DNA from 2 places in the Variovorax sp. 10N432 genome. Region 1 is predicted to be linked to the other one. Evidence: riboswitches for the same ligand, from Rfam matches in the RefSeq annotation. Region 1 holds a riboswitch; the other holds the start of a gene.

Region 1 (5,009 bases):
GCAACAGCTGGGCCACGAAGTGATCGTGGTGGATCGGCACGCGACACCAGCGGCCAAGGCGCGCGGCGTCGCTGCCGCCCGTCCCGGCGCGGCGACTGCGACCGCGCCGCCGAAGCGGCGCGGCAAGAAGCTCTCGACACTGCGCAGCCGCATCCGCCGCGGCTTTGCCCGCCTGATCGACCGCGCCGTCGGCACGCCGCCGAAGCGCGATCCGCTCGATCACCTGGTGCGCCTGGCCGCCTACAGCCGCAAGAGCGCGCGCCTCCTGGGCGACGAAACCGGCGTGCCGCACGGCGCCCGCACGGCCGGCCTCATGAACCTGTTCACCGACCCCGAGGCCTTTCGGACCCGGATGGCGAACGCCACCCACTGGTCGGGGCTGGGCTGCGAGGAGCGGCTGCTGTCGGTCGACGAGGCCATCGGCCTGGAACCGGCGCTGGCGGCCATGCGCAGCAAGCTGGTCGGGGCCACCTACGCGCAAGAGGATCCGGCGCGCGACCCGGCCCAGTTCGCCGCCGGCCTGGTCTTCCTGTGCCGCGCCGCCGGGGTGCGCTTCATGACCCGCCACACGGTGGTCGCGCTCAAGGAGCAGGACGGTCGCATCGACCATGTCGAGTTGCTCGATGGCGCCGGCCGGACCACCACCTTGCGCGGCCAGGCCTACGTGCTGGCGCTGGGTGCGGCCAGCGTGCCGCACGCGGAAGACCTCGGCATCGACATGCCGCTGCGCTTCGTGCGCGAATACATCGTCACGATGCCGATCCTGGATCCCGCCATGGCGCCGCGCATCGCGCTGCGCGACCGCCAGGGCAAGCTGCGTATCGTGCGGATCGAAACCCCGGCCGGCGACCAGTTGCGGATCCACGCGATCGTGATGGCCGGACTCGACGAGGAGGCCGAACCCGACTCCGACCGCTTCCAGGCGATCGTGCGCCGCACCGAGATGCTGCTGCCCGGCGTGGCCGACGCCAGCCGGGCCAGCTTCGACACGGCGATGCACGCGGTCAGCACCAACCGGCTGCCGATGATCGGCAAGACCCGGCTGCCCAACCTGTTCCTGAACACCGCGCCCGGCACCCGCACCTGGATCCACGCCTGCGGCGCCGGCAAGTCGATCGCGCGCATCGTCAGCGGCCTGCGGCCCGAACTCGACTTCGCGTTCCGGCGCCCTTAGAATCCGCCCACTGCAGGAGAGCGGGCCCACGGGCCCCACCGAAGGCGCAAACTCCCATAAACGCTCAGGTCGGCCCACGTGATGGGCCTGTACTGCACCAACTGTCAAAGCCGTCTGGAGAGCCATCGCGCCCGCGCGTGATGCACCGAAGGAGCAAACCCGCTGCGGGCGCAGCGGGTGAATCTCTCAGGTACCGAGGACAGGGGGAGCGGCAACTTGGACTTCCGGTCCGGTTGCCTTCGTTCCCGTCGGCAATCCGAACCGTCGCGTCCGAGCGCTGCAACCTTCAAGGGTTCTCGATATGCGCGTGATCGTTCTTGGCGCCGGCCTGCTCGGCGTGACCTCGGCCTACTACCTCCAGCAACTCGGCCACGAAGTGACCGTCATCGACCGCCAGGCCACGCCGGCGGCGGAAACCAGCTTCGCCAACGGCGGCCAGATTTCGGTCAGCCATGCCGAGCCCTGGGCCAATCCGGGCGCGCCGCTCAAGGTGCTGCAATGGCTGGGCAAGGAAGACGCCCCCCTGCTGTTCCGCATCCGCGCCGACATGCGCCAGTGGCTCTGGGGCCTGCAGTTCCTGCGCGAATGCACGCCGGCACGCACGCGCCACAACATCGAGCAGATCGTGCGCCTGGGCACCTACAGCCGCGACACGCTGCAGCAGCTGCGGCGCGACACCGGCCTGGCCTACGACCAGCGCACCCAGGGCATCCTGCACTTCTACACGACGCAAAAGGAGTTCGACGCCGCGCTGGCGCCAGCCGAGCAGATGCGCGCGCTCGGCTGCGACCGGCGCGTGATTTCGGCCGACGAGGCGGTGAAGCTCGAGCCCGCGCTGGCCCACATCCGCCCGCAGCTGGCCGGTGCGACCTACACGGCGGAAGACGAATCGGGCGATGCCAACCGCTTCGCGCGCGAGCTGGTCAAGCTGGCCGAGACGGCCGGCGTGCGCTTTCTCATGAGCCACACGGTGACCGCGCTGCGCGAGGCCGGCGGCACCATCGACCATGTCGAGGCGACCGACAGCGAAGGCCGCTTCCAGCGCATCCGCGGCGATGCCTTCGTGCTGGCGATGGGCTCGCTGAGCCCGCTCTATGCGGCGCCGCTGGGCATCCGGCTGCCGATCTATCCGGCCAAGGGCTATTCGGTCACGATGCCGGTCAAGGACGCGTCCAGGGCGCACCAGGTCTCGCTGACCGACGACGAGTTCAAGCTGGTGTTCTCGCGCTACACCTCGGCCGGCGGCGACCGGCTGCGGATCGCCGGCACCGCCGAGCTCAACGGCTACGACCGCGACCTGAACCGGGTGCGCTGCGAGGCGATCGTGCGGCGCGTCGAGCAATTGTTCCCCGGTGCCGGCGACGCATCCGAAGCACAGTTCTGGACCGGACTGCGCCCGGCGACGCCGAGCAACGTGCCGCTGATCGGCGCCACCCGGCTGCCGAACCTGTTCCTGAACACCGGCCACGGCACGCTGGGCTGGACCCACGCCTGCGGCTCGGGCAAGTCGATCGCGCGGATCGTGAGCGGGCTGAAGCCGGAAGTCGATTTTGCGTTCACCGGGCTGCGCGCCGCGGCTCAATCCCCCGCGGTGAAGACGGTCAGCACGCCGGTGTAGCCGTAGAGGTGATTGCGGGCGATCTCGCCGGCGGCGAAAAAGCCGACCAGCGGGACGTCGCCGAGGGCATGGCGCACGATCTGCAGCTCGGCACCGGGCGCGCCGAAATGCGGGCCGCCGCGGCCCGAACAGCTGACGTAGATGGCGCCCGCGATGCGGCGCGCCGGATGCGGCGCGGCCTCGGCCTCGCCGGCCGCGACTTCGCGCGCGGTGGCGAGCGTCTGCTCCTGCGGCTCCAGCTCCTCGCGGATCTCCGCGCAGACGCGCATCAGGTCGGCCCGCGCGGCCTGCGCGTTGCGGCGGCAGAAGCTCAGGCGCATCCCGGCCTCGGCGTTGTCGGCGATCGCCACGCCGCGACGCGTCGGGTCGAGGCCGATGATGTGGCGCACCCGGACGTCGGCGCCGAGATCGCCGGTGCGCCGGACGCCGTCGCTGCCGGCCTCGACCAGTCCGACCAGGGTGGCGCGGACCGCGTCGATCGCCTGCTCGGGGGCATCGAGCGAGACCCGCAGGTCGGCCAGCAGCACGTCGAGCGCGGGCTGGCCATCGAGCGCCAGCAGCAGGTTGCCGTCGGCCTCGGTGATCTCGCGTTCGCGCGAGACCGGCTGGCAGCCCTGGGTCACGCGCGAGACCAGCCGTACGCCCTCGCCGAACACCACGCCCGACAGGCCGCCCGAGAACACGCCGCCGACCGCGCCGTGGCCGCGGATGTTGCCATTGCCGCCGATCGCGAACTGCAGCGAGCCGACCCGCCCGGAGGACAGGCCGCCGAACAAATAACCGGTGTCGGTGCGGTCCGCCATCTCGGCGATCAGTTCGCCGAGTTCGGGTGTCCGCGGGTCGGCATGGACCAGTGCCGTGTGGGCCGCGAAGCCGCTCATTTCGGAGCTGGCCAGCGGCGCCACGCCGGAAAACACCCGGTACTGGTCGCTCGGCAGCTCGCACAGCATCACGCTGAGCGCCGGCTCGTCGAAGTACTCGGCGTTGTTGGCGGCCACGCCCACGCCCACCGTCCCGGTCCAGTCGGTGATCTCGGGCAGCTCGGCGCCCAGGTGATCGAGGATCTCCTGGGCATCTTCCCCGTAGTGGTCGGTGATGTAGAGCAGGCCCAGCGACGGCGCGCGGGCGTAGTCCGGCAGCGCCATCTGCGCCCGCAGCTGCGCCAGCACCAGGCCGGCCGCCATGCGCCATTGCGGATGGGTGGCGTGCCCGCTCGGAAACAGCTTCATGGCTGGCCTTTCAGCCCGCGCGCTTGCGCGCCGGCGCAGGTCGCTTGGCGGACGCACTGGCGCCGCGGCGCGTGGCCGGCGCCTTCTTGGCGGCGGCGGCCGGCCGCTCGGCGGCCCGGGCCGTTGCGGACGCAGCGCCAGAGCCCGCGTGATCGCCCAGCGGCTGCGGCATCACCGGCATCTTGAGCTGGGAGGCTTCCTGCAGCGCCGAACTGGCGATCTGCTGGAACTGCTGGGTCAACGCACCCCACCACTGGACCGGATCGACGACGCCAGCCGAGTCTTGGGCGGCGGCGGCCTTGGCGCGCTTCGGCGCCGGTGGCTCTTCGGCCTCCGGCTGCGCTTCGGGTTCGGGTTCGGGTTCGGGTTCGGGCGCGGCGGTCGGGGCCGGCCGGGTGAAGGCGTTGGCGAGGTCTTCCATGCGGACGTTCATGCCGCGCAAGGTCGAGAGCGTCATCTTCTGCACCTCGAGCGCCTGGATGGTCGCCTTCAGCGCGTGGCCGTTCTGCTCGAGCCAATACTGCACGGTCTTGAGCTCCTGGATGCGCTTGTCGACCTCTTCGACGCTCAGCGTCGGCGCCACCCAGCTCGACAGGCTCGGCAGGCCGGGCACGGCGCCGGGCGAAGCGCTGGCGCCGCCCGTCAGATTCTTGAGGAAGTCGAAGCCCGGAACGAACTGACTGAAGGCGAAGGGCTTGCTGGCGTCGCTCATGGCGTGCTCCGGGTCTGTGTTTGTTGTCCGGGCAGCTTACTCCAAGCGTCAGGGCTTTTGGGGTGCCCGGCTGCATCCGGCACTCGCCATGAGGGCCCGGCTTGTGGACAATGCCCAAACAGACACAGAAAGACACATGTCCATCTTCCATCTCGCCTTCCATGTCCGCGATCTCGACCAGGCGCGCCGCTTCTACGGCGGCGTGCTGGGCTGCGCAGAAGGCCGCAGCACCGACACCTGGGTCGACTTCGATTTCTTCGGCCACCAGATCTCGCT
Region 2 (21,773 bases), on a different contig from region 1:
GGCGCTTGAAAAAAGCGTTGCCGGCCCCATCATCGCAACCATGCCTACCACCCGACTCCACATCGATTTCGTGTCCGACGTCTCGTGCCCCTGGTGCGCCGTCGGACTCGGCGCGCTCGAAGCCGCGCTGCGCAACGTCGCCCCCGAGGTCACCGCCGAACTGCGCTTCCAGCCTTTCGAGCTGAATCCGCAGATGCCGCCCGAAGGCCAGGACACCTTCGAGCACCTGAACCAGAAGTACGGGTCGAGCCGGGAGCAGCAGGCCCAGGCCCGTGCCGCGATCCGTGCCCGCGGCGCCGACGTCGGCTTTGCCTTCAGCGAGGGCGGGCGCCCGCGCATCTACAACACCTTCGATGCCCACCGGCTGCTGCACTGGGCGGAGCTGGAAGACCTGGCCAAACAGGCGGCGCTCAAGAAGGCGCTGCTCAAAGCGTGCCACACCGATGGCGAGAATCCGTCCGACCCCGAGGTGCTGGTGCGCCTGGCCACCGAATCGGGGCTCGATCCGGAGCGCGCACGGAGCATCCTGGCGAGCGACGAATACGCCGCCGAGACCCGCGAGCGCGAGCGGCTCTACACCGATGCGGGCATCCATTCGGTGCCGGCGATCATCATCGACAACAAGCACCTGATCTCCGGCGGCCAGCCGGTCGAAGTGTTCGAGCGCGCGCTGCGGCAGATCGCGGGCGCCGAGCCGGCCCGCACGGCCGAAGCCTGAGGCTTCAAGCCCTGCAACCGAGGCTCAGGGCTTCTGCAGCATCTCGATGAGCCGGGCCAGCGCCACCGATGGCGTGCCCTGCCAGACCAGGTGCGTGCGGTTGCCGCGGATGCGCTCCGGCAGCGGGTGCTGGCGGACATCGGCGGTGGCGCGCAGCGCCTTCAGCACCGACACCGGCACGATCGCGAAGCCGGTGCCGGCGGCGACGCAGGCGATCATCGCCTGGTAGGAAGAAAACTCCAGCGAGCGCGACGCCGAGACGCCGCCCTTGACCAGCCATTGCTCGAGCAAGCGGCGGTACGAGCAGCCCGGCGCGAAGGCGATCAGGGTCGCATCGGCCAGGTCGCCGGCGCGGCTCACGGCGGCCACGCTGCGCGCCGTGATGAGCACCAGCTCCTCGTCGAACACGGGCATCGATTCGAGCTCCGGCGCGGCAAAGGGCTCGGACACGAACGCGGCCTCCAGCTCGAAGGCCCTGACCCGCTTGAGCAATGCGCCCGTGGTGCCGGTCGCCAGCTCGACCACCACCCCCGGATAGAGCCTGTGGAAACGTGACAGCACCGGCGCCAGCCGGCTGCCCGCCGTGCTTTCGAGCGAGCCGAGCCTGAAGGTGCCGAAGGGGAGGTCGCTGCGCAATTCGCTTTCGGCCTCGTCGGCCAGGCGCAGCAGGCGCTCGGCATAGGGCAGCAGCTTGTGGCCGGCCGGTGCCAGCGCGAGCGAGCGGCCCTGTCGATGGAACAGCTTCTGCCCCAGGCGCTCCTCCAGCTGCTGGATGCGGGTCGTGACGTTGGACTGCACGCGGTTGAGCTTGTCGGCGGCCCGGATCACGCCGCCTTCGGCCACGACGGTGCGGAAGATCTCCAGGGAGTCGAGGTCGATGGTTCTCATAACAAGAATGAATGTTCAGAATAATTCATTTGTCGAATGAGGCGATTTTGCGTCCAATCTGGAGCCATGTCGAACCCTTCCATCGCCTTCGGCCGGCCCTCCTTGTTCGCAGTCTGCGGCGCTGGCCTGCTGGCGCTGGCGATCGCGATGGGCATCGGCCGCTTCGCCTTCACCCCGATGCTGCCGCTGATGATCCGCGCCGGCAGCGCCGACGTCGGCGCCGGCGGCTGGCTGGCGGCGGCCAACTATGCGGGCTACCTGCTGGGTGCGCTCACGGCGGCGCGGCTGCCGCTGTCGCCGCAACGCACGGGCCTGCTGTCGCTGGCCGTGATCGTCGGGTCGACGGCGGCGATGGGGCTGGTCGATTCGCTCGCGGCCTGGCTGCTGCTGCGCGGCATCGCCGGCGTCGCCAGCGCCTGGGCGCTGGTAAGCACCAGCGTCTGGTGCCTGTCGTGGCTGGCGCGCCTGGGCCGGCCGAACGGCGCCGGCATGGTCTATGCGGGTGTCGGGGCCGGCATCGCGCTGGCGGGGCTGTACTGCTGGCGTGCCGGCGCGGCCGACATTGCGCCCGATCGCCTGTGGCTGCATCTCGGCCTGCTGGCACTCGTCGGATCGATCATCGTGGCGGCGCTGATGCCTCGCGAGGCCGGCCCCCTGGCCGTGGCGGCCGCTGCGCCGGGCACCGGACCCGCAAGCGCAGCGCCGGGCGATTCGCAGTGGGACCTGGTCATCTGCTACGGCATGCTCGGCTTCGGCTACATCCTGCCGGCCACTTTCCTGCCGGTGCTGGCGCGGGCGGTGGTCGACAATCCTGCGGTGTTCGGTGCCGCTTGGCCGGTCTTCGGCGCCGCGGCCGCGTTGTCGACGCTGTTGGCGGGCGCTCTGCTGTCGGGCCTGTCGCGCCGCCATGTGCTGGCGGGCAGCCATCTGCTGATGGCGCTGGGCTGCCTGCTGCCGGTGCTGCACCTGTCCGCGGGCACGGTGCTCGCGGCGGCGCTGCTGGTGGGCGGGACCTTCATGGTCGCCACCATGGCGGGCATCCAGGCGGCGCGGGCCGGCGCCACGGGCGATCCCGCGCGAGCGCTCGGACGCATGACGGCGTCCTTCGCGATCGGCCAGATGGCCGGGCCGGTGCTGTCCTCCGCCCTGAGCGGCGGCGCAGCGGGCTTCGGTGGCCTCTTCATCGCACTGGCGACGGGCGCCGTCACCTTGCTGGCGAGTGCCGCATGGCTGTTGCGCGCGCCGCGCAGCGCCCGACCCTCACCGAACTGAAAGGACTCCGCATGCTCATCCCTCAAGGCCACACCGAACCCTGGGCCGAGCGCCTGCCACTGCCTGCCGCCGAAGCCATGACAGAGGCCCAGCGCGCGGCCGCGCAAGCGCTGATCGACGGGCCGCGCAAGGCCGTCTTCGGCCCCTTCGTTCCCTTGCTGCAAAGCCCGGCGCTGATGGAGCGCATCGGCAGCCTGGGCGAGTACCTGCGCTTCGACAGCGCGCTCGATGCGCGCGTGCGCGAGCTGGTGATCTGCGCGGTCGCGCGTCATGTCGGCAACCAGTTCGAATGGGTGCTGCATGCGGGCGCGGCGGTCAAGGCCGGGGTCGATGCGGGCGCGGTCGAGGCGCTTCGCCTGGGCCGCCGCGCGGCACCGCTGGCCGAGGATGAGCAGCTGGCCCTCGACTTCGCCCTCGAGCTGCTGCGGCACCATGGCGTCAGCGAGCCGACCTACGCAGCGGCCGAGGCCCGCTTCGGCAAGGCGGCGGTGGTCGAGCTGTCGGCCCTGGTCGGGTACTTCGCGATGGTCTGCTGGATCATGAACGCGGCCCACACGCCGGTGCAGGGTGCCGAGGGCCAGCCGGGGCTGCAGGCCTTCCCGCTGTAGCTTTTCCGCTGCACCGCGAGGCGGGGCGCGAGCGGTCAGGCTGGGGTCCGTTGGCGAAGGCACAATGGCGCCGCGCGCGGACCGGGTCCGTGAACCGAACCCCTTCCGCCTCCGCTCATGCTCGACAAACGCTTTTTTCCGCGCCAGGCCGTCGCGTCCGGCGGCAACCGCTGGGATTGGGCGCTGCTGCCACTGGTGCTGGCCACGCTGTTCGCGCTGGCCTACGGCGGCGCCCAGATGGCGCGGCCCTACGAGCTCGGCCAGCCGCTGCCGATCAGCCTCGACCCGTGGCAGCTGCCGTACTACCTGCTGCGCACCACGCTGCGCATGTTCCTGGCGCTCGGGGCCTCGCTGCTGTTCAGCTGCGCCTTCGCGGTGCTCGCGACCCGCTATCGCGCGGCGGAAAAGGTGCTGGTGCCGATGCTCGACATCCTGCAGTCGATCCCGATCCTCGGCTTCCTGTCGATCACGGTGACCGGCTTCATCGCGCTGTTCCCGGGCAACCTGCTGGGGGTCGAGTGCGCGGCGATCTTCGCCATCTTCACCTCGCAGGCCTGGAACATGGCCTTCAGCCTCTACCAGTCGCTGCGCACCGTGCCGTCCGAGCTGCGCGAGGCCGCCTCGGTGTTCCAGCTCTCGGCCTGGCACCGCTTCTGGCGTCTCGAGCTCCCGTTCGCGATGCCCGGCTTGCTGTGGAACATGATGATGTCGATGTCGGGCGGCTGGTTCTTCGTGGTCGCCTCGGAGGCGATCTCGGTGTCCAACCAGAGCATCATGCTGCCGGGCGTGGGCTCCTACATCGCGATGGCGATCCAGGCCCGCGACCTCGGCGCCATCGGCTGGGCCATCGGCGGCATGCTGATCGGGATCACGCTCTACGACCAGCTCTTCTTCCGGCCGCTGATCGCCTGGGCCGACAAGTTCCGTTTCGAGGAGGGCAGCAGCGAAGACGCGCCGCGCTCCTGGCTGCTGACCTGGCTGCGGCGCACCGAACGCATCCGCCAAGGCATGGCCGCCGCGGCGCGGCTGCTCGAACGCTCGCTGCTGCTGTTCCGGCGCGACCACGACGGCACCTCGATCAAGGCTCGGCCGAGCACGCCGAACCCGGCCGTCGGCCGTGCCTGGGACGCGGTGCTGGCCGCTGCGGTGCTGCTCGCCGTGGTCTGGCTGGTGCGCTTCATCCACGCCGAGGTTGGATGGTCCGAGGTGGCCCACGTGTTCGTGCTCGGGCTCTACACCATGATCCGGGTGGTGGTGCTGATCGCGCTGGCGGCGCTGGTGTGGGTGCCGATCGGCATCTGGATCGGCATGAATCCGCGCTGGGCCGGACGGCTGCAGGGCGTGGCGCAGTTCATGGCCGCCTTCCCGGCCAACCTGATGTTCCCGGTGGCGGTGCTGTTCATCGTGCGCTGGCAGCTCAACCCCAACATCTGGCTGGCGCCGCTGATGGTGCTGGGCACGCAGTGGTACCTGCTGTTCAACGTGATCGCGGGCGCCTCCACCGTCCCGACCGAGCTGCGCTATGCGGCCAGCAACCTCGGGCTCACGGGTTGGCTCAAATGGCGGCGCTACCTGCTGCCGGCGGTGTTCCCGAGCTTCGTCACCGGCGCCATCACGGCCAGCGGCGGCTCCTGGAACGCCAGCATCGTGGCCGAGTACGTCACCTGGGGCGACACCACGCTGCAGGCGGCGGGCCTGGGCAGCTACATCGCCCACATGACGGCCATCGGCGACTTCCCGCGCATCGCGCTGGGCATCGGCGTGATGTGCGTGTTCGTCATGGGCATGAACCACTTCGTCTGGCGCCGGCTCTATGAATTGGCCGAGAACCGGATGCATTTCTGATGACCAACGCGCGAGGAGGGCCCATGGCCGAAGCCATCGTTGAACTCAAGGGCGTGGGCAAGTCCTTTCGCTCGGCCGACGGCTCCGCCCGCTCGGTGCTCGAAGGCGTCGACTTCCGCCTGGCCGAAGGCGAGATCGTGGCGCTGCTGGGCCAGTCGGGATCCGGCAAGTCGACCCTGCTGCGGATCCTCGCGGGCCTGATCGGCGCCGACGCCGGCAGCGCGCGCTACCGTGGCCAGCCGCTCTACGGGCCGGCGCGCGGCATCGCGATGGTGTTCCAGTCGTTCGCGCTCTTTCCCTGGCTCACGGTGCAGCAGAACGTCGAGCTCGGGCTCGAGGCGCGCGGCGTCGAGCCGGCCGAACGCGCCCGGCGCGCCAATGCCGCGATCGAGCTCATCGGCCTCGCGGGTTTCGAGGGCGCCTTGCCGCGCGAGTTGTCGGGCGGCATGCGCCAGCGGGTGGGCATCGCGCGGGCGCTGGTGATCGAGCCCGAGGTGCTGCTCATGGACGAGGCCTTCTCGGCCCTCGACGTGCTCACGGGCGAGCGCCTGCGCGACGACATCCTGCGCTTGTGGAGCGGGGGCGAGATGCCGACCAAGGCGATGCTGATCGTCTCCCACAACATCGAGGAAGCGGTGCTGATGGCCGACCGGGTGCTGATCTTCGCCGCCGACCCGGGCCGCGTGCGCGCCGAGCTGCCGATCCGGCTGGCACGGCCGCGCGACGTCGACAGCCTCGAAGTGAGGGCGCTGATCGACGAGGCCTACGCGCTGATGACGGCCAGTGCGCCGGTGGCCGGCCGCGCAACCGAGGAGCCGGTGCGCATGCACCTGGGCGACCGGCTGCCCGATGCCGACATCGGCCGCATGGAAGCCCTGCTCGAAATGCTGGTGGAAGACGGCCGCGAAGGCCGTGCCGACCTGCCGCAGCTGGCCGAAGAGGCCGAGCTCACCGACCACGACCTGCTGCCGCTGGCGCAGGCGCTGGCGCTGCTGGGTTTCGCGCAACTGGCGGATGGCGACCTGCACTTGACCGAACTGGGCCGCCACTACGTCGCGGGTGCGCACACGCTGCGTCAGCAGCTGCTGGGCCAGCAGCTGCTGGCCCACGTGCCGCTCGCGGCCCACATCCGCCACAGCCTGGAGCAGGCGCCCGCGGGCGAATTGCCGCAGGAGCCTTTCCTCGATCTGCTGGAAGAAAGCCTGGACCGCGCGACCGCCGAACGGGTGCTGCGGACCGCGATCGAATGGGGCCGCTACGGCGAGGTGTTCGAGTTCGATCTGCGGACCGGACAAATTCATTTGCCGGCTGGTGAAGAACAGGAAAAAAATGCTCTATAATCGAAGGCTTCGCGGGAGTAGCTCAGTTGGTAGAGCGCAACCTTGCCAAGGTTGAGGTCGAGAGTTCGAGACTCTTCTCCCGCTCCAGATTTTTGGAAATTTTGAGAATTTTGGATACGCGAAGCATCACAGCCGGTCAACCGGTTTGTTCGATGCAGGAAGCCACCCGACGGGTGGCTTTTTTTTCGTCTGGCGAACGTCAGCTCCGCTGCGCGGCCACGCTGCGCCACGCGATCTCGTCCATCTCGGCGACCCACGCCGCATCGTCGGGCGTGCCGCTGCCCAAGCCCCGCAGAAGGCGATAGCGCCGCCCGCCCCAGGCGGCGGTCAAGAGGGCGTGGACGGTCGCGTCCGTGGGTGGATCGGGCAACCCGCAGGCGGCGAAGGCCTGCAGCCAGCGGGTCGCCAGTTCGTCGTACACGCGCAGGTGATGCTTGGGCTCGGCCACGCGGTGTTCGAGCAGCAGCATGCCCTGATCGAAGGCCGGCAGGCCGTCGAGCCGGCTGTCGCAAGTGATGCGCACCAGTCGCGCGATGCGCTCGCGCGCAGCCAGTGCGGCCGTGGGCGGCGCGACGACGTCGGCGTCGAGCCGCCGCAGCAGGGCTTCGACGCAGTGGCGAACGTAGCCGGAGAGCAGCGCCTCCTTATCCGGGAAGTAGTCGTACAGCGTGCCGACCGCGATGCCGGTTTCGAGGGCCACGGCGCGGGTCGTCACGCCATCCCAGCCCTCGGCCTCCCAAATCCGAACAAAGGCGTCGTAGATGGCCTGCACGGTGAACTTGCCGCGGGCCTGCGTCGGGCGTTTCAGGGGCTTGGAGCGAGGTGCGGCGGCCGGCGCCTTTTTTCCGAACCCGCGGCTGGAGGGAGGGCGATACATTTTTCGGCAAGGGGATCGGCCCCGAATCACCTGAGGCCAGACATGAACGACGCTTTCACTTTAACCCGTCTCGAAACCCGCAAGGACGCGCTCGGCACCACCCGCCTGCGCAGCGCTCCGGACGCCGGCACGCTGGCGCCCGGCGAGGTGCTGCTGCGCATCGACCGCTTCTCGCTCACCACCAACAACATCACCTATGCGGCCTTCGGCGACGCCATGATGAAGTACTGGTCGTTCTTTCCGACCGGTGACGAGGCCTGGGGCCACATGCCGGCCTGGGGCTTTGCCGACGTGGTGGCCTCGACGGTCGAAGGCGTCGCGGTCGGCGAACGCTTCTACGGCTACTTCCCGATCGCCAGCCACCTGCGCATGACGCCGGTGCGGGTGACCGGGCGCGGCTTCTACGACGGCGCGCCGCACCGCAGCGAACTGGTCTCCGCCTACAACCAGTACATGCGCTGCAGCCACGATGCCGGCTACGACCGGGCGCTCGAGGACTACCAGATGCTGGTGCGGCCGCTGTTCATCACCTCGTTCATGCTGGCGGATTTCCTCGAGGACAACGCCTTCTTCGGCGCCCGGCAGGTGGTCGTGTCCAGCGCCTCGAGCAAGACCGCCTACGGCACGGCCTTCTGTCTGCGCCGGAACGAAGGGCGCAGCCTGGTCGCGCTGACTTCGCCGCGCAACCGCGGCTTCGTCGAGAACCTCGGCTGCTACGACCAGGTGCTTTCCTATGACAGCGCGGTGCGTCTGCCCGCCGAGGTGCCGACGCTTTATGTCGACTTCGCCGGCGACGACGACCTGCGCGCCACGGTCCACCACCATTTCGGTGCGGCCCTGGTCTACGACTGCTATGCGGGCTCGGCGCAGAAGACCGCCTTCCTGGCCGAATCGCCATTGCCGGGCCCGAAACCCTTGCTCTACTTCGCGCCGGTGCAGATCCGCAAGCGCAACGCCGACTGGGGCCCGCAGGAAGTGAACCGGCGCTTCAACGAGGCGCAGGGCCGCTTCATCGCCGAGCTGAGCCGGCCGGGCAATCGCTGGATGACGCTGGCGCAGAGCCAGGGCTTCGAGGCCGCGCAGCAGGTGATCGCCGACCTGCACGCGGGCCGCGTCGACCCGCGCACTGCGCACGTGGTGCGGCTGGGCTGAGGCGCGACACGCCTACATCTCGTCGATCTGCGTGCTGCGCGTCTGCTCCTGCGCCGCCAGCGAGTAGCGCTCGCGCGTCTTCACGTAGAAGCTGGCCCCGAAGCGGCCGACCGGAAAGTAGTGCTGCAGCCGCACGCGCCAGGCGTCGGTATCGATCAGCTCGTCGCGCGCGTGCATCCAGCGCACCTGGCCGATGAAGATCTGCCGACTGGCGGTCTCCAGCGTCTCCCAGAGCGTGCACTCGAACGCCACCGGCGCCTCGGCGATGCGCGGTGGCTTCACGGCCCGGCTCGGCAGCGGCGTGAAGCCCACCACATCGAGCTCGCTCACGTGCGGCGGGTGGCGGTCGCCGCAGCGGTGCATCTGCTCGGCGATGTCCTCGTCGGCCAGGTGGACCACGAACTCGCCGGTGCGCACGATGTTGGCGGCCGTGTCCTTGAGCGCGTTGTCCTGCAGCCGGTTGACGCTGATCATGACGATGGGCGGCTCCTCGCCGAGCATGTTGAACATGCTGAAGGGCGCGGCGTTGACGACGCCGTCGGCGCCGAGGGTGGTGACCAGGGCGATCGGGCGTGGCACGATCAGGCTCGCCATGAGCTTGTAGCGCTGGTATTCGGTGAGAGCGGAAAAGTCGATGTCCATTCGGATTCCTTGACGGTCACAGGGCGTTACGGCACGAGGCGCCGGCGTGGTTTCCAATGGACCGCATGCAACGCCCGTGATTCAAAGGAGGATTCGACCATGCCCGAAAGGGACCCAGCAGATTTCAGGCCAGCGCGCGAGTCCTCGGTCTGGACCTTGGTCGTCGTCGTGGTGGTGATTCTCGCCGCTGCCTTCGGCTGGTGGCGATGGTCCCTGCAGAAGGAGCCGCCGCCGGCGCCACCTGCCGCCAGCGCACCGCCCCCGCCCGACCGGCCCGCCGACGCGCCAGCCCCGGCCCCGGTCGCGACCGGCCCGCAGAACCTGGTCGATGCCCTGGCCCAGCCCGATGCGGCACTGCCGGCCCTGAACGACGCCGACGGCCGCGTCGCTGCGGCGCTCAACGAGCTGCTGGGGAAGAAGGCGGTGGCCTCCTTCCTCGACACCAGCGGCTTCGTGCGCCACTTCGTCGCCACCGTCGACAACCTGCCGCGCGCACAGGCCTCGTCGCGCATGTGGCCGACCCAGCGCGCGCCCAAGGCCTTCGAGGTCCAGGGCAACGGCGAGGTCAAGACCATCGGGATCGACAACGCCAGCCGCTACACGCCATTCGTGCTGTTCGCCGAATCGGTCGACAGCGCCCGGGCGGCGGCGCTCTATGCCCGGCTCTATCCGCTGTTCCAGCAGGCCTACGAAGAGCTGGGTTACCCGAACCGATATTTCAACGACCGCCTCGTCGCCGTGATCGACCACCTGCTGCAGGCCCCGGAACCCCAGGGCCCGGTGCAGGTGAAGCTGACCGAAGTGAAGGGCGAGATGGCGGGCGGGCAGCCCTGGGTCAGCTACGAATTCGTCGATCCGAAGCTCGAATCGCTCTCGGCCGGCCAGAAGATGCTGGTGCGCATGGGTCCAGTCAACGAGCGCCGCATGAAGGCCAAGCTCAAGGAACTGCGGGCCCAGGTCGCGACCGGGGCGGTGGCGAAGAAGTAGCGCGTCAGCCGTCCGCGGCGCTCCGCGCGCGCGCCAGCAGCAGCTTGCGCTCGCGCGCGTTGCGCGTGAGTTCAGCGGCCCGCTTGAATTCCTCGCAGGCCTCGGCATGCCGTCCCAGCCTGGCCAGCAGGTCGCCGCGCACGCTCGGCAGCAGGTGGTAGCCCTGCAGCTGCGGCGCCGATCGCAGCGCGTCGACGTGCTCGAGCCCGACCGCCGGGCCGAAGGCCATCGACAGCGCGACCGCCCGGTTCAGTTCGACGATCGGCGACGGCGCGAGCTGGGCCAATGCCTCGTAGAGCGCCGCGATGCGAGGCCAATCGGTCTGCGCTGCCTCCTGCGCGCGAGCGTGGCAGGCGGCGATGGCGGCCTGCAGGGCGTAGGGGCCGAGCGCGCCGCCGAGCTGCTCCGCCCGTGCCAGCGCCGCCAGTCCGCGACCGATCAGCAGCCGATCCCAGCGGGCGCGGTTCTGCGCCAGCAGCAGCACCGGTTCGCCATCGGCATCGACCCGCGCGGCGGCCCGCGAGGCCTGGATCTCCATCAGCGCGACCAGGCCATGCACCTCCGGCGCGTCGGGCATCAGTTCGGCCAGGATGCGCCCCAGGCGCAAGGCTTCGTCGCACAGCGCGGGCCGCATCCAGTCCTCGCCGGCGGTGGCTGCGTAGCCTTCGTTGAACACCAGGTAGATGACTTCGAGCACCGAGGACAGGCGGGCGCCGAGCTCTGGCCCGCGCGGCGCCTCGAAGGGCACGCGGGCGGCGGCCAGCGTCCGCTTGGCGCGCACGATGCGCTGTGCGATCGTGGATTCGGGCACCAGGAAGGAGCGCGCGATCTCGTCGGTGGTGAGCCCGCCCAGCAGGCGCAGGGTCAGGGCGACCCGGGCTTCCGGCGACAGCACCGGATGGCAGGCCGTGAACACCAGCCGCAGCAGGTCGTCGCCGACCTGGTCGTCGAGGGCGGCGTCGACCGCGTCGGCGAAGTCCGCGGCGGCGATGGCGTGCCTGGCATCGATCTCGCGGGCGATCTCGCCTTCCTTGTGGGCGTGCAGCGTGCGCTTGCGCAGGAGGTCGATCGCGCGGTGCTTGGCGGCCGCCGTCAGCCAGGCGGCGGGATTCTCGGGGATGCCTTCGCGCGGCCATTGCTCGAGGGCCGCGAGCAGCGCGTCCTGCGCCAGTTCCTCGGCCAGGCCGACGTCGCGCACCCGGCGCGCCAGCGCGCCGATGATGCGGGCCGACTCGATGCGCCAGACGGCGTTGATCGTGCGGTGCGTCTCGGTCGCGTCCATGCGCCGTCGTCTCAATCGCGGGCCGCGGCGCGTTCGCGCAGATGCGCTTCCTGCTCGCGGATCTCGGGCGCGAACTCGGCACCGAAGTCTTCCGCCTCGTAGACCTGGCGCAGCTCCAGCGCGACCTTGCCGTGGCCGTCGATCGGCGGCCAGCGCTTGACCCATTCGAGCGCCTCCTCGCGTGATCCGACCTGGATCAGGGTGAAGCCGGCAACCAGTTCCTTGGTCTCGGCGAAGGGCCCGTCGACCACCGTCGGCTTGCCGCCTGCGAACTGGATGCGGGCGCCGCCGCTGGCACTGGGCTTGAGGCCCATGCCGTCGAGCATCACGCCGGCATCGATCATCGCCTTGTTGTAGGCCATCATGTCGCTGACCAGTTGTGCGGTCGGCATGGCGCCGGCCTCGGTCTCGGCGTCGGCCTTGCGGATGATCATGAACTTCATGGTCGTGCCTCCATCGGTGCGTTCAAGGCCGCTTCGAGCGGGCCGCGTCGAACACCCGCTTTTCCTGCTCGCGCAGCTCGGGCGTGAGCGCGGCGCCGAAATCGTCCATCTCGAACACCTGGCGCAGCTCGAGTTCGACGCCATCGTCGAAGGGAGCGCGGCGCAGCCATTCGAGTGCTTCCTCTTTCGATCGCACCTGCCAGAGCCAGAAGCCGGCGATCAGCTCCTTGGTCTCGCTGAAGGGGCCGTCGATGACGGTGCGCTCCTTGCCGGAGAAGCGCATGCGCGCGCCCTTCGAGCTCGGGTGCAGGCCTTCGCCGGCGAGCAGCACGCCGGCCTTGACCAGCGCCTCGTTGTAGTTGCCCATGTCGGTCAGCAGCTGCTGGCTCGGCATCACGCCGGCTTCGGATTCCTTGCTGGCCTTGACGATCACCATGAATCGCATGTCCTTGCTCCTTCGGTTGCGAGGCCGGCGGGCTGCCGGGCTCTCCAGGACGTCGAAGCAGCGGAGGCGAAATCGACAGCCCGCAGGCCGTCGATTGAAAAAATATGTATCTCGCCTCAGCCGTTGGCGTAGGCGTCCACCGGCACGCAGCTGCAGAACAGGTTGCGATCGCCGTGGACGTTGTCGACCCGCCCGATCGGCGGCCAGTACTTGGTCTGCCGGAGGCTGGCCAGCGGGAAGGCGCCGAGCTCGCGCGAGTAGGGGCGCGTCCATTCGCTGCCGAGCAGGCTGGCCGCGGTGTGCGGGGCGTTGCGCAGCGGGTTGTCCTCCTTCGGCCAGATGCCTTCCTCGATGCGGCGGATCTCGCCCCGGATCGCGATCATGGCGTCGATGAAGCGGTCGAGCTCGGCCAGCGGTTCGCTTTCGGTCGGCTCGACCATCAGCGTGCCGGGCACCGGGAAGCTCAAGGTCGGCGCATGGAAGCCGTAGTCGATCAGCCGCTTGGCGACATCCTCGGCGCTGACGCCGCTGGCGTCCTTGAGCGGACGCAGGTCGAGGATGCACTCGTGCGCCACGTGGCCATTGGGGCTCGCGTAGAGGGTCGGGAAGTGGTCCTTGAGCCGGGCGCTGATGTAGTTGGCGCTCAGGATCGCGGTCTCGGTCGCGGCCTGCAGGCCCTTGGCGCCCATCATGCGGCAATACATCCAGCTGATCGGCAGCACCGCGGCATTGCCCAGCGGCGCCGCCGACACCGCGCCGACCGCGCCGTTGGACGCCAGTCCGCCGGTCGCATGGCCCGGCAGGTAGGGCACCAGGTCCTCGACCACGCAGACCGGGCCGACACCCGGCCCGCCGCCGCCGTGCGGGATGCAGAAGGTCTTGTGCAGGTTCAGGTGGCTCACGTCGCCGCCGAACTCGCCCGGCGCCGCCACGCCGACCAGCGCATTCATGTTGGCGCCGTCGACATAGACCCGGCCGCCGTGCGCGTGCACGATCTCGCAGAGCTCCTTGACGCGGGTCTCGAAGACGCCGTGGGTGCTGGGGTAGGTGATCATCACGGCGGCCAGCGTGTCGCGATGCTGCTCGCAGGCGCGCGCCAGGTCGTCGATGTCGACATTGCCTTCGGCGTCGCAGCCGGTCACCACCACCTTCATGCCCACCATGTGGGCGCTGGCCGGATTGGTGCCGTGGGCGGAAGACGGGATCAGGCAGACGTTGCGGTGCGCTTCGCCCCGGGCCTCGTGGAAGGCCTTGATCGCGAGCAGGCCCGCGTACTCGCCCTGCGATCCGGCGTTGGGCTGCAGGCTGATGCCCGCATAGCCGGTCGCCTCGCAGAGCCAGGCGCGCAGCTGGGCATCGAGCTGCGCATAGCCCAGCAGCTGGTCGGCCGGCGCGAACGGATGGATGTTCGCGAACTCGGGCCAGGTGATCGGGATCATCTCGCTGGTCGCGTTGAGCTTCATGGTGCAGCTGCCGAGCGGGATCATGCTGCGGTCGAGCGCCAGGTCCTTGTCGCTCAGGCTGCGGATGTAGCGCAGCATCGCGGTCTCGCTCTTGTGGGTGTTGAACACCGGATGCGCCAGGAAGCCGCTGGTGCGGCGCAGGCCCTCGGGAATGCGGATGCTCACCGTGGCGGCGATGGCGTCGAAGTCGGGTCCGCGCGTGCCTTCGGTCGCGAACAGGCCCCACAGCATCTCGACGTCGGCGCGCGTGGTGGTCTCGTCGAGCGACAGGCCCAGATGCTGCTGCAGGCGACAGCGCAGGTTGACGCCCGCCGCCTCGGCGCGTTCGTGGATGGCTTGGGTGTCCTCGCCGGTGCGGATGGTGAGCGAATCGAAGGCGGTGTCGTTGACCAGTTCGCGGCCCATCTGCTCCAGGCCCTGTGCGAGCACCGCCGTCAGCAGGCTCACCCGCTGCGCGATGCGGCGCAGCCCTTCGGGTCCGTGGTAGACCGCGTACATGCTGGCGACCACCGCCGGCAGCACCTGCGCGGTGCAGATGTTCGAGGTTGCCTTCTCGCGCCGGATGTGCTGCTCGCGCGTCTGCAGCGCGAGCCGATAGGCCGGCTGGCCGTGGGCGTCGACGCTGACGCCGACCAGCCGGCCGGGCAGCGAGCGCTTGAACTCGTCGCGGCAGGCCAGGTAGGCCGCATGCGGGCCGCCGTTGCACATCGGCATGCCGAAGCGCTGCGTGGTGCCGCAGACGATGTCGGCGTCCCACTCGCCGGGCGGCGCCAGCAGGGTCAGGGCCAGCAGGTCGGCGGCGACGCAGAAGGCCGCCTGGCACTGGTGGGCGTGGCCTGCCAGCGGACGCAGATCGTGCACGTGGCCGGTGGTGGAAGGGTATTGCGCCAGGGCGCCGAAGAAGCCGCCGCTGGCCATCAGCAGCGGCAGCGGCTCGGTGGCGGTGCTGACCTTGACCACGATGCCGAGCGGCGCTGCCCGGGTGCGCAGCACCTCGATGGTCTGAGGATGGCAGTCGCCCGAGACCAGGAACACGTTGCTCTTGCTCTTGACGCTGCGCCGCGCCAGCGTCATCGCCTCGGCCGCGGCGGTGGCCTCGTCGAGCATCGAGGCGTTGGCGATCGCCATGCCCGTCAGGTCGCAGACCATGGTCTGGAAATTGACCAGCGCCTCCATGCGGCCCTGCGAGATCTCGGCCTGGTAGGGCGTATAGGCGGTGTACCAGGCGGGGTTCTCGAGTACGTTGCGCAGGATCACGCCCGGCGTGTGGGTGCCGTAGTAGCCCTGGCCGATGAAGCTCTTCGCCACCTTGTTCTTCGCCGCGATCGCCTTGAGTTCGGCCAGCGCGTCGGCCTCGGTGATCGGCGCCGGCAGCCGCATCGGCCGGCTGCGGCGGATCGCCGGGGGCACGATGCCGTCGATCAGTTCGGCGCGCGTGGTCGAACCGATGGCCGCGAGCATCGCCGGCTCGTCTTCGGCCTCGATGCCGATGTGGCGGGCGATGAATTCTTCGGCGTTCTGCAGTTCGCGCAGCGAGGGATGGGAAGGCACGGGCGTCGGCATGGAGGGCTCGGGTGGTGGGCGTGGGAATCAGTTGTCGGCGGAGAACTTCTCGTAGGCGGTTTCATCGAGCAGCGGCTCGAGCTGGGCCGGCTCGCTCACCCGCACCTTGAAGAACCAGCCTCCGTCCATCGGCGCACTGTTGGCCAGCGAGGGATCGGCGCGCAGGTCTTCGTTGACTTCGATGATTTCGCCGGAGACCGGCATGAAGACGTCGGCCGCGGCCTTGACCGATTCGACGACACCCGCGACCTCGCCCTGGGCAAATTTCTTGCCGACTTCGGGCAGGTCGACGAAGACCACGTCGCCGAGCGCGTCCTGTGCATGCACCGTGATGCCGACGGTGACCAGTGCCGCGTCGGCTTCCTGCCGCACCCACTCGTGGTCCTTGGTGTATTTGATGGTCATGGGGAAAACTCCTTGGAAAAAAGGCTGGCTTGGAGAAATTGGGGAAATTGGAGAAGAGGGGCGTCAGCCGCGGTAGTACCGGGCCGGCACGAAGGGCAGCGTGCTGACTTCCATCGGCACCGGCTTGCCCCGCACCATGGCCTGCAGCCGGGTGCCCGGTTCGGCATAGGCCAGCGCGACGTAGCCCATGGCGACCGGCCGGTCGACGCTGGGGCCCAGCAGGCCGCTGGTGACCTGGCCGATGGGCAGGCCCTCGAAGGATTCCAGCACCGTGCCCTCGCGCACCGGCACGCGCTCCAGCGCGACCAGGCCGACGCGCTGGCGCTTCAGCGTCTCGTGGTCGAGGTGGCCGGCGGTGCCGCTGGCGGCCGTGAGTTGGGCCAGCACCCTGGCCGCGCCCGGAAAACCGCCTTCGCGTGCGCCGCCGCTGCGCCGGACCTTCTGGATCGCCCAGTTCAGCGCCGCTTCGACCGGCGTCGTGCTTTCGTCGATGTCGTTGCCGTAGAGGCAGAGGCCGGCCTCGAGCCGCAGCGAATTGCGGGCCCCCAGGCCGATCGGCTGGACCTCGGGCTGGGCCAGCAGCAGCCGGGCCAGTGCCTCGGCGTCCTTGGCCGCGACCGAAATCTCGAAACCATCTTCGCCGGTGTAGCCGCTGCGCGTGGCGAAGGCCTCGATGCCGCCGATGCGGACCGGGCCGCCGGTCATGAAGACGAAGCGCTCGATGCCCGGCGACAGCCGCGCCAGCACGGCCGCGGCCTGCGGACCCTGGAGCGCGAGCAGCGCGTGGTCGGGCATCGGCTGGACCTGGCAGCGCTGCCCGATCCGGGCCTTGATATGGGCGATGTCGGCCGCCTTGCAGGCGCCGTTGACGATCACGAACAGCGAGTCGTTGCCTTCGTTGAAGAACATCAGGTCGTCGAGGATGCCGCCCTGGTCGTTCAGCAGCAGGCCGTAGCGCTGCTTGCCCGGCGCCAGGCCGATCACGTCGACCGGCATCAGGCTCTCGAAGGCGGCGGCCGCATCGGGCCCCACCAGGCGCAGCTGGCCCATGTGGGAGATGTCGAACAGGCCGGCGGCTGCGCGGGTGTGCTTGTGCTCGGCCATCAGGCCGGCGGGGTATTGCACCGGCATGGTGTAGCCCGCAAAGGGCACCATGCGGGCGCCGAGCTCCAGGTGCAGGCCGTGGAGCGGGGTCTTCAGCAGTACGTCGGATGCGGCGGCCAAGGGCGGTTCTCCAAAGGGGCAGTGCTTGTTCCATGACGAGAAGCCATGGGCCACCCCTGCTGTCCGCTTTACCTGAGAGATTCGCCCCACGATCGGGGTTTGCTCCTTCGGTGGGCGGCACGGCACGCCTGGCGCGCCGAACCACCTCTCTCCAGCAAGGAAACGCCCGGATCCGGGCGTCTTGTCAGTCCTTTTGCCTGAGCGTTCGGGCCCTTGTTTGGGGGGACCTGCGCCTTCGGCGGCCCCACCGCGGCGGGACGCTCTCCTGACCGGGGAAGTGTAAGGGAATCGGGAGCCGGCCGGCGACTTCAGTGCACCGGCGATGCCGGAAGCAGTTTCTCGATGCGCTCGCGGATCGCCTCGGCGCGCGCGGCGCCCGCCGCCTGCTCGATCTCGCCGAGCATCGCGCGGGCGGTGACCAGCATCGAATCGCGGTCGCGCGCCTCGCGCAGCGCTTCGCGGAAGCGCTCGGCCAGCACCGGGTCGCGGCGCACGAACATGCGCTCGCAGAGGTCGAACAGGAACATGCGGGTGGTGGCCAGCGAGGGCTTGCCGTCGAAGATGTCGGCCGCGACCGGTGCCGCTTCGATCACTTCGACCGGTTCGACCGCTTCGACCTGGCGCCCCTGCAGGAAGCCCTCCTGCAGCAGGTGGCGCGCCACCCGGCCGGCTTCCTCGCGGCCGCCGAACAGGGCGCCGAAATCGGTCAGCGAGCGCTGGCCGTCGGCCATCAGCAGCAGGGCGCGCTCGCGCTGCCCCAGCGTGCGGCGGCCGGGCTGGAGTTCGTGGCGCGCCTTGTCGGTCTTGGTGAGGAACATGGGATGCTGCGGCGTTGCGGTGGGCAAGCGCCGCAGCATGGGCCCTGCGCGTGACGGCTTCGTGAAACCGCCCGCGCCGGCGCTACTTGGCGTAGACCAGGTCGCGCAATCCGAGCGAGATGCCGGGCACGTACGTGACCACCATCAGGCAGGCCAGGATCACCAGCACGAAGGGGATCAGGTAGGGAACGATCCGGTCCAGCGAGATGCGCGCCACCGTGCAGGCCGCGAACAGGTTGACGCCGAAGGGCGGGGTGATCATGCCCAGTGCCAGGTTGACCACCATCACCAGCCCGAAGTGCACCGGATCGATGCCGAAGTGCTGCGCCACCGGCGCCAGGATCGGCGCCAGCACGATGATCGCCGCGCTGGTCTCGATGAACATGCCGATCACGAACAGCGCCGCATTGACGCCGAGCAGGAACATCGCCGGCGACTGCAGCACCTCCTGCAGCCAGCGGCCGATCGCGTCGGGCACGCCGGCACGCGTGATCAGGAAGGCGAACAGGCCGGCGTTGGCGATGATGAACATGATCACCGACGAGGACACCACCGACTTGCGCAGCACCGCATAGAGCTCGGCCGGCCGGATCTCGCGATAGATCAGCGTGCCGACGATCAGCGCGTAGAGCACCGCCACCGCCGACGCCTCGGTGGGCGTGAAGATGCCGCCGTAGATGCCGCCGAGGATGATCACCGGCATCAGCAAGGCCCAGCCCGCACGCCAGGTGGCGGTGCCGACGCTGAGCCGGCCTTCGCCGTCGTTCTTGCCCAGCCCCTTGAACTTGCAATAGACATAGACGAAGGCCATCAGCGCCAGGCTGATCAGGATGCCCGGGCCGAAACCGGCGATGAACAGCTCGCCGATCGAGACCTCGGCGCTGACGCCGTACAGGATCATCGGGATCGAGGGCGGGATGATCACGCCCAGCTCGGCGCTGGTGGCCTGCAGCGCGGCCGCGTAGCCGACCGGGTAGCCGTGCTTGATAAGCGCCGGGATCAGGATCGCGCCGATGGCGAAGGTGGTCGCCACCGAGGAGCCCGACACCGCGGCGAAGATCATGCAGGTCAGCACGCAGGTCATCGGCAGGCCGCCCTGCACCCCACCCACGAGGCTCTTGGCGAAGTCGACGAGCCGGCGCGAGATGCCGCCGGTTTCCATCAGGTTGCCGGCCAGGATGAAGAAGGGGATGGCGGCGAGCGGAAACTTGTTGATCGCGTTGAACATCTCCTTGACGGAGATCAGCATGTTCGCGTTGGAGGCCTGGATGCCGAGGATCGAAGCCAGGCCGATCGAGACGGCGACGGAGATGGTGAGTGCGAAGCACACCACCATCGTGATGATCATGACGGGCGTCATTGGGCGGTTTCCAGTTCGTTGCGCTTCGGGTCGATCAGGTTGGCGACGATGCCGATCACGCAGAACAGGCCGCCCACGGGGAGCGCCACGTAGGCCCAGAACATCGAGATCGATTCGAGGCCGGCCATCGACTGCACGCTGCCGCGCTGCGCGTAGTCCCAGCCCCACCAGATGATGACTGCGATCAGGCTCAGCGCGGCCAGGCACACGACCCAGTCGAGCACCCGGCGGACCTTCGGCGGGCTCCAGCGGTAGAGCACGTCGACGCTGACCATCGCACCCTGGCGAAAGGCCGTCGGGATGCCCATGAAGACCATCCAGATCAGGCTGATGCGGATCAGGATCTCGGACCATTCGGCCGGTTGTTCGAGCACGAAGCGGGTGATGATCTGGAACACGCCGAGCGATGAGGCGACCACCAGCATGAAGCAGGCGATCGCCATCGCCAGGCCGGTGGTCCAGCGGTCGAGTGCGAGGAAAGCGGATTTCATAGGGGAATCAGGGAATCGAACGAAAAAGCGCCCGCCAGTGAGACTGAGCGGGCGCGCGCTGCCGCGACCACGTCGCGGCCGCGGATGGCATCACTTGACGTCGCGGATCTTGTCGAGGTTGGCCTTGCCGAACTGCTTCTCGAAGTCGGCGTTGACCGGCGCCAGCGCGGCGACGAACTTGGCCTTGTCGACGTTGTCGATCACGGTCATGCCCTTGGCGCGCAGGTCGGCCACGCCCTTGGCGTCGTCCTCGTCGACACGGGCCCGGTTGGCCTTGATGGCTTCCTTGGCGGCGTCCAGGAAGGCCTGCTTGTCGGCGGCGCTCAGCTTGTCGAAGGCGGCCTTGTTCATCACGAAGATGCAGGGCGAGTAGACGTGGCCGGTCAAGGTGAGGTGCTTCTGCACCTGGTCGAACTTGGCCGAGATGATGACCGGCAGCGGGTTCTCCTGGCCATCGACCGTGCCTTGCTGGAGCGCGGTGAAGACCTCGGGGAAGGCCATCGGCGTGGTGATGATGCCGAAGCCCTTGTAGGCCGCGATGTGCACCGGGTTCTCCATGGTGCGCATCTTCAGGCCCTTCAGGTCTTCGGGCGCCTTGACGTCGCGCTTGCTGTTGGTCATGTGGCGGAAGCCGTTCTCGCCCCAGCCCAGCGCCTTGAAGCCCTTGGCGTCGAACTTGCCCAGCATCTCCTGGCCGATCGGACCGTCGAGCACGGCGCGCGCATGCGCCTTGTCGCGGAACAGGAAGGGGACGTCGAGGATCTTGGTCTCGGGCACGAAGTTGGGCACCGGGCCGGTCGACGAGAAGGCGAGTTCCTGGGTGCCCAGCTGCACCGCCTCGATCGATTCGCGTTCGCCGCCGAGCGAGCCGTTGTAGAAGGTCTCGACCTTGTAGCGGCCGTTGGTGCGCGCGGCGACTTCCTTTGCGAAGGTGTCGATGGCGACGCCCTGGTGCGAGTTCTGCGAGGTCGAGATGCTGATCTTCATCGTCGTCTGCGCAAGGGCCGCGCTCGCGATGCCAAAGCCGAGGATCAGGCCTGCGGCCAGTTGGCTCAATTTCATGGGGAAGTCTCCTGAGTGGGAAGGTGTGCGGGCTCGCCCGCGAAGCAACCCTCGACTATGCGGCAAATACCGGACTCGCCACGTCGGGACTTTCACGGACATCACATGTTCAGGGCGCCCGCGCCGCGCGGCGGCGCCGCATGAAATGTTCGAGCGCCTCGAACAAGGCCTCGCTCAGAAGCGCCAGCGCAGCGGCGGGCACCGCGCCCGCGACCAGCAGTTCGCGGTCGTTCAGCGCGAGACCGGTCACGATGCGTTCGCCGAAGCCGCCGGCACCGATGAAGGCGGCGATGGTGGCGGTGCCGATCGCGATGGTGGTCGCGGTGCGCACGCCGGCCAGCAAGGTCGGCATGGCCAGCGGCAGCAGCACCGCGCGCAGGTTCTGGCCGCCGGTCATGCCGAGCGCGGTGCCGGCGTCGCGCAGGCCGGTGGGCACCTCGGCCAGGCCGGTCACGGTGTTGCGCATGATCGGCAGCAGCGAATAGAGCGTCAGCGCGATCAGCGCCGGCAAGGTGCCGATCGCGCCGAGCAGAGAGATCAGCACGGCCAGCAGCGCCAGCGAGGGAATGGTCTGCAGCAGCCCGGTCAGGCCCAGGACCAGCGCGCGCAATCGCAGGTGGCCGAACACCGCGACCCCGACCGGCACCGCGATCAGGATCGCGACACCGACCGAGATCGCGACCAGCATCAGGTGCTGGCGCGCGAGCCGGCCGAGGTCGGGCCCGAACAGCTTGGCCATGAAGCCGCGGGCGCCTTCGCCGCTTCTCGGCGCAGCCCCCGCACCCGGTTGCGCCGCGGCCAGGAAATCGCGTGCGATGACGTCGAAGGCCACGCCCTGCAGCTCGGCGCGCGCGTTCATCGCGATCATGGCGTGCTCGTCGATCCGGC

Evidence for each region. Region 1 has a riboswitch for glycine ahead of AC1DF3_RS23240 (D-amino acid dehydrogenase). Riboswitches for the same ligand answer to the same signal wherever they lie in the genome.
Region 2: it holds a riboswitch for glycine, as region 1 does, so the genes downstream of both, gcvT (glycine cleavage system aminomethyltransferase GcvT) here and AC1DF3_RS23240 (D-amino acid dehydrogenase) in region 1, are expected to answer to the same signal.

What each region holds. Positions count from the first base shown of each region.
Region 1 is NZ_JBFTHX010000022.1:6,728-11,736, reverse strand. Features, by position in the region: gene AC1DF3_RS23245 (FAD-dependent oxidoreductase) at 1-1,174, shown strand, start outside; glycine riboswitch at 1,178-1,263, shown strand; glycine riboswitch at 1,279-1,387, shown strand; gene AC1DF3_RS23240 (D-amino acid dehydrogenase) at 1,476-2,792, shown strand; gene AC1DF3_RS23235 (FIST signal transduction protein) at 2,753-4,021, opposite strand; gene AC1DF3_RS23230 (PhaM family polyhydroxyalkanoate granule multifunctional regulatory protein) at 4,032-4,733, opposite strand; gene AC1DF3_RS23225 (VOC family protein) at 4,870-5,009, shown strand, end outside.
Region 2 is NZ_JBFTHX010000009.1:180,412-202,184, reverse strand. Features, by position in the region: gene AC1DF3_RS13675 (LysR family transcriptional regulator) at 1-9, shown strand, start outside; gene AC1DF3_RS13670 (DsbA family oxidoreductase) at 41-718, shown strand; gene AC1DF3_RS13665 (LysR family transcriptional regulator) at 743-1,606, opposite strand; gene AC1DF3_RS13660 (YbfB/YjiJ family MFS transporter) at 1,673-2,878, shown strand; gene AC1DF3_RS13655 (carboxymuconolactone decarboxylase family protein) at 2,890-3,486, shown strand; gene AC1DF3_RS13650 (ABC transporter permease) at 3,604-5,331, shown strand; gene AC1DF3_RS13645 (ABC transporter ATP-binding protein) at 5,355-6,671, shown strand; tRNA gene AC1DF3_RS13640 (tRNA-Gly) at 6,683-6,758, shown strand; gene AC1DF3_RS13635 (TetR/AcrR family transcriptional regulator) at 6,871-7,548, opposite strand; gene AC1DF3_RS13630 (DUF2855 family protein) at 7,591-8,700, shown strand; gene AC1DF3_RS13625 (flavin reductase family protein) at 8,713-9,342, opposite strand; gene AC1DF3_RS13620 (DUF3014 domain-containing protein) at 9,442-10,329, shown strand; gene AC1DF3_RS13615 (RNA polymerase sigma factor) at 10,334-11,611, opposite strand; gene AC1DF3_RS13610 (YciI family protein) at 11,623-12,054, opposite strand; gene AC1DF3_RS13605 (YciI family protein) at 12,077-12,499, opposite strand; gene gcvP (aminomethyl-transferring glycine dehydrogenase) at 12,616-15,525, opposite strand; gene gcvH (glycine cleavage system protein GcvH) at 15,553-15,930, opposite strand; gene gcvT (glycine cleavage system aminomethyltransferase GcvT) at 15,994-17,154, opposite strand; glycine riboswitch at 17,204-17,319, opposite strand; glycine riboswitch at 17,330-17,432, opposite strand; gene AC1DF3_RS13585 (hypothetical protein) at 17,463-17,972, opposite strand; gene AC1DF3_RS13580 (TRAP transporter large permease) at 18,055-19,332, opposite strand; gene AC1DF3_RS13575 (TRAP transporter small permease) at 19,329-19,823, opposite strand; gene AC1DF3_RS13570 (TRAP transporter substrate-binding protein) at 19,914-20,885, opposite strand; gene AC1DF3_RS13565 (ABC transporter permease/substrate-binding protein) at 20,995-21,773, opposite strand, start outside.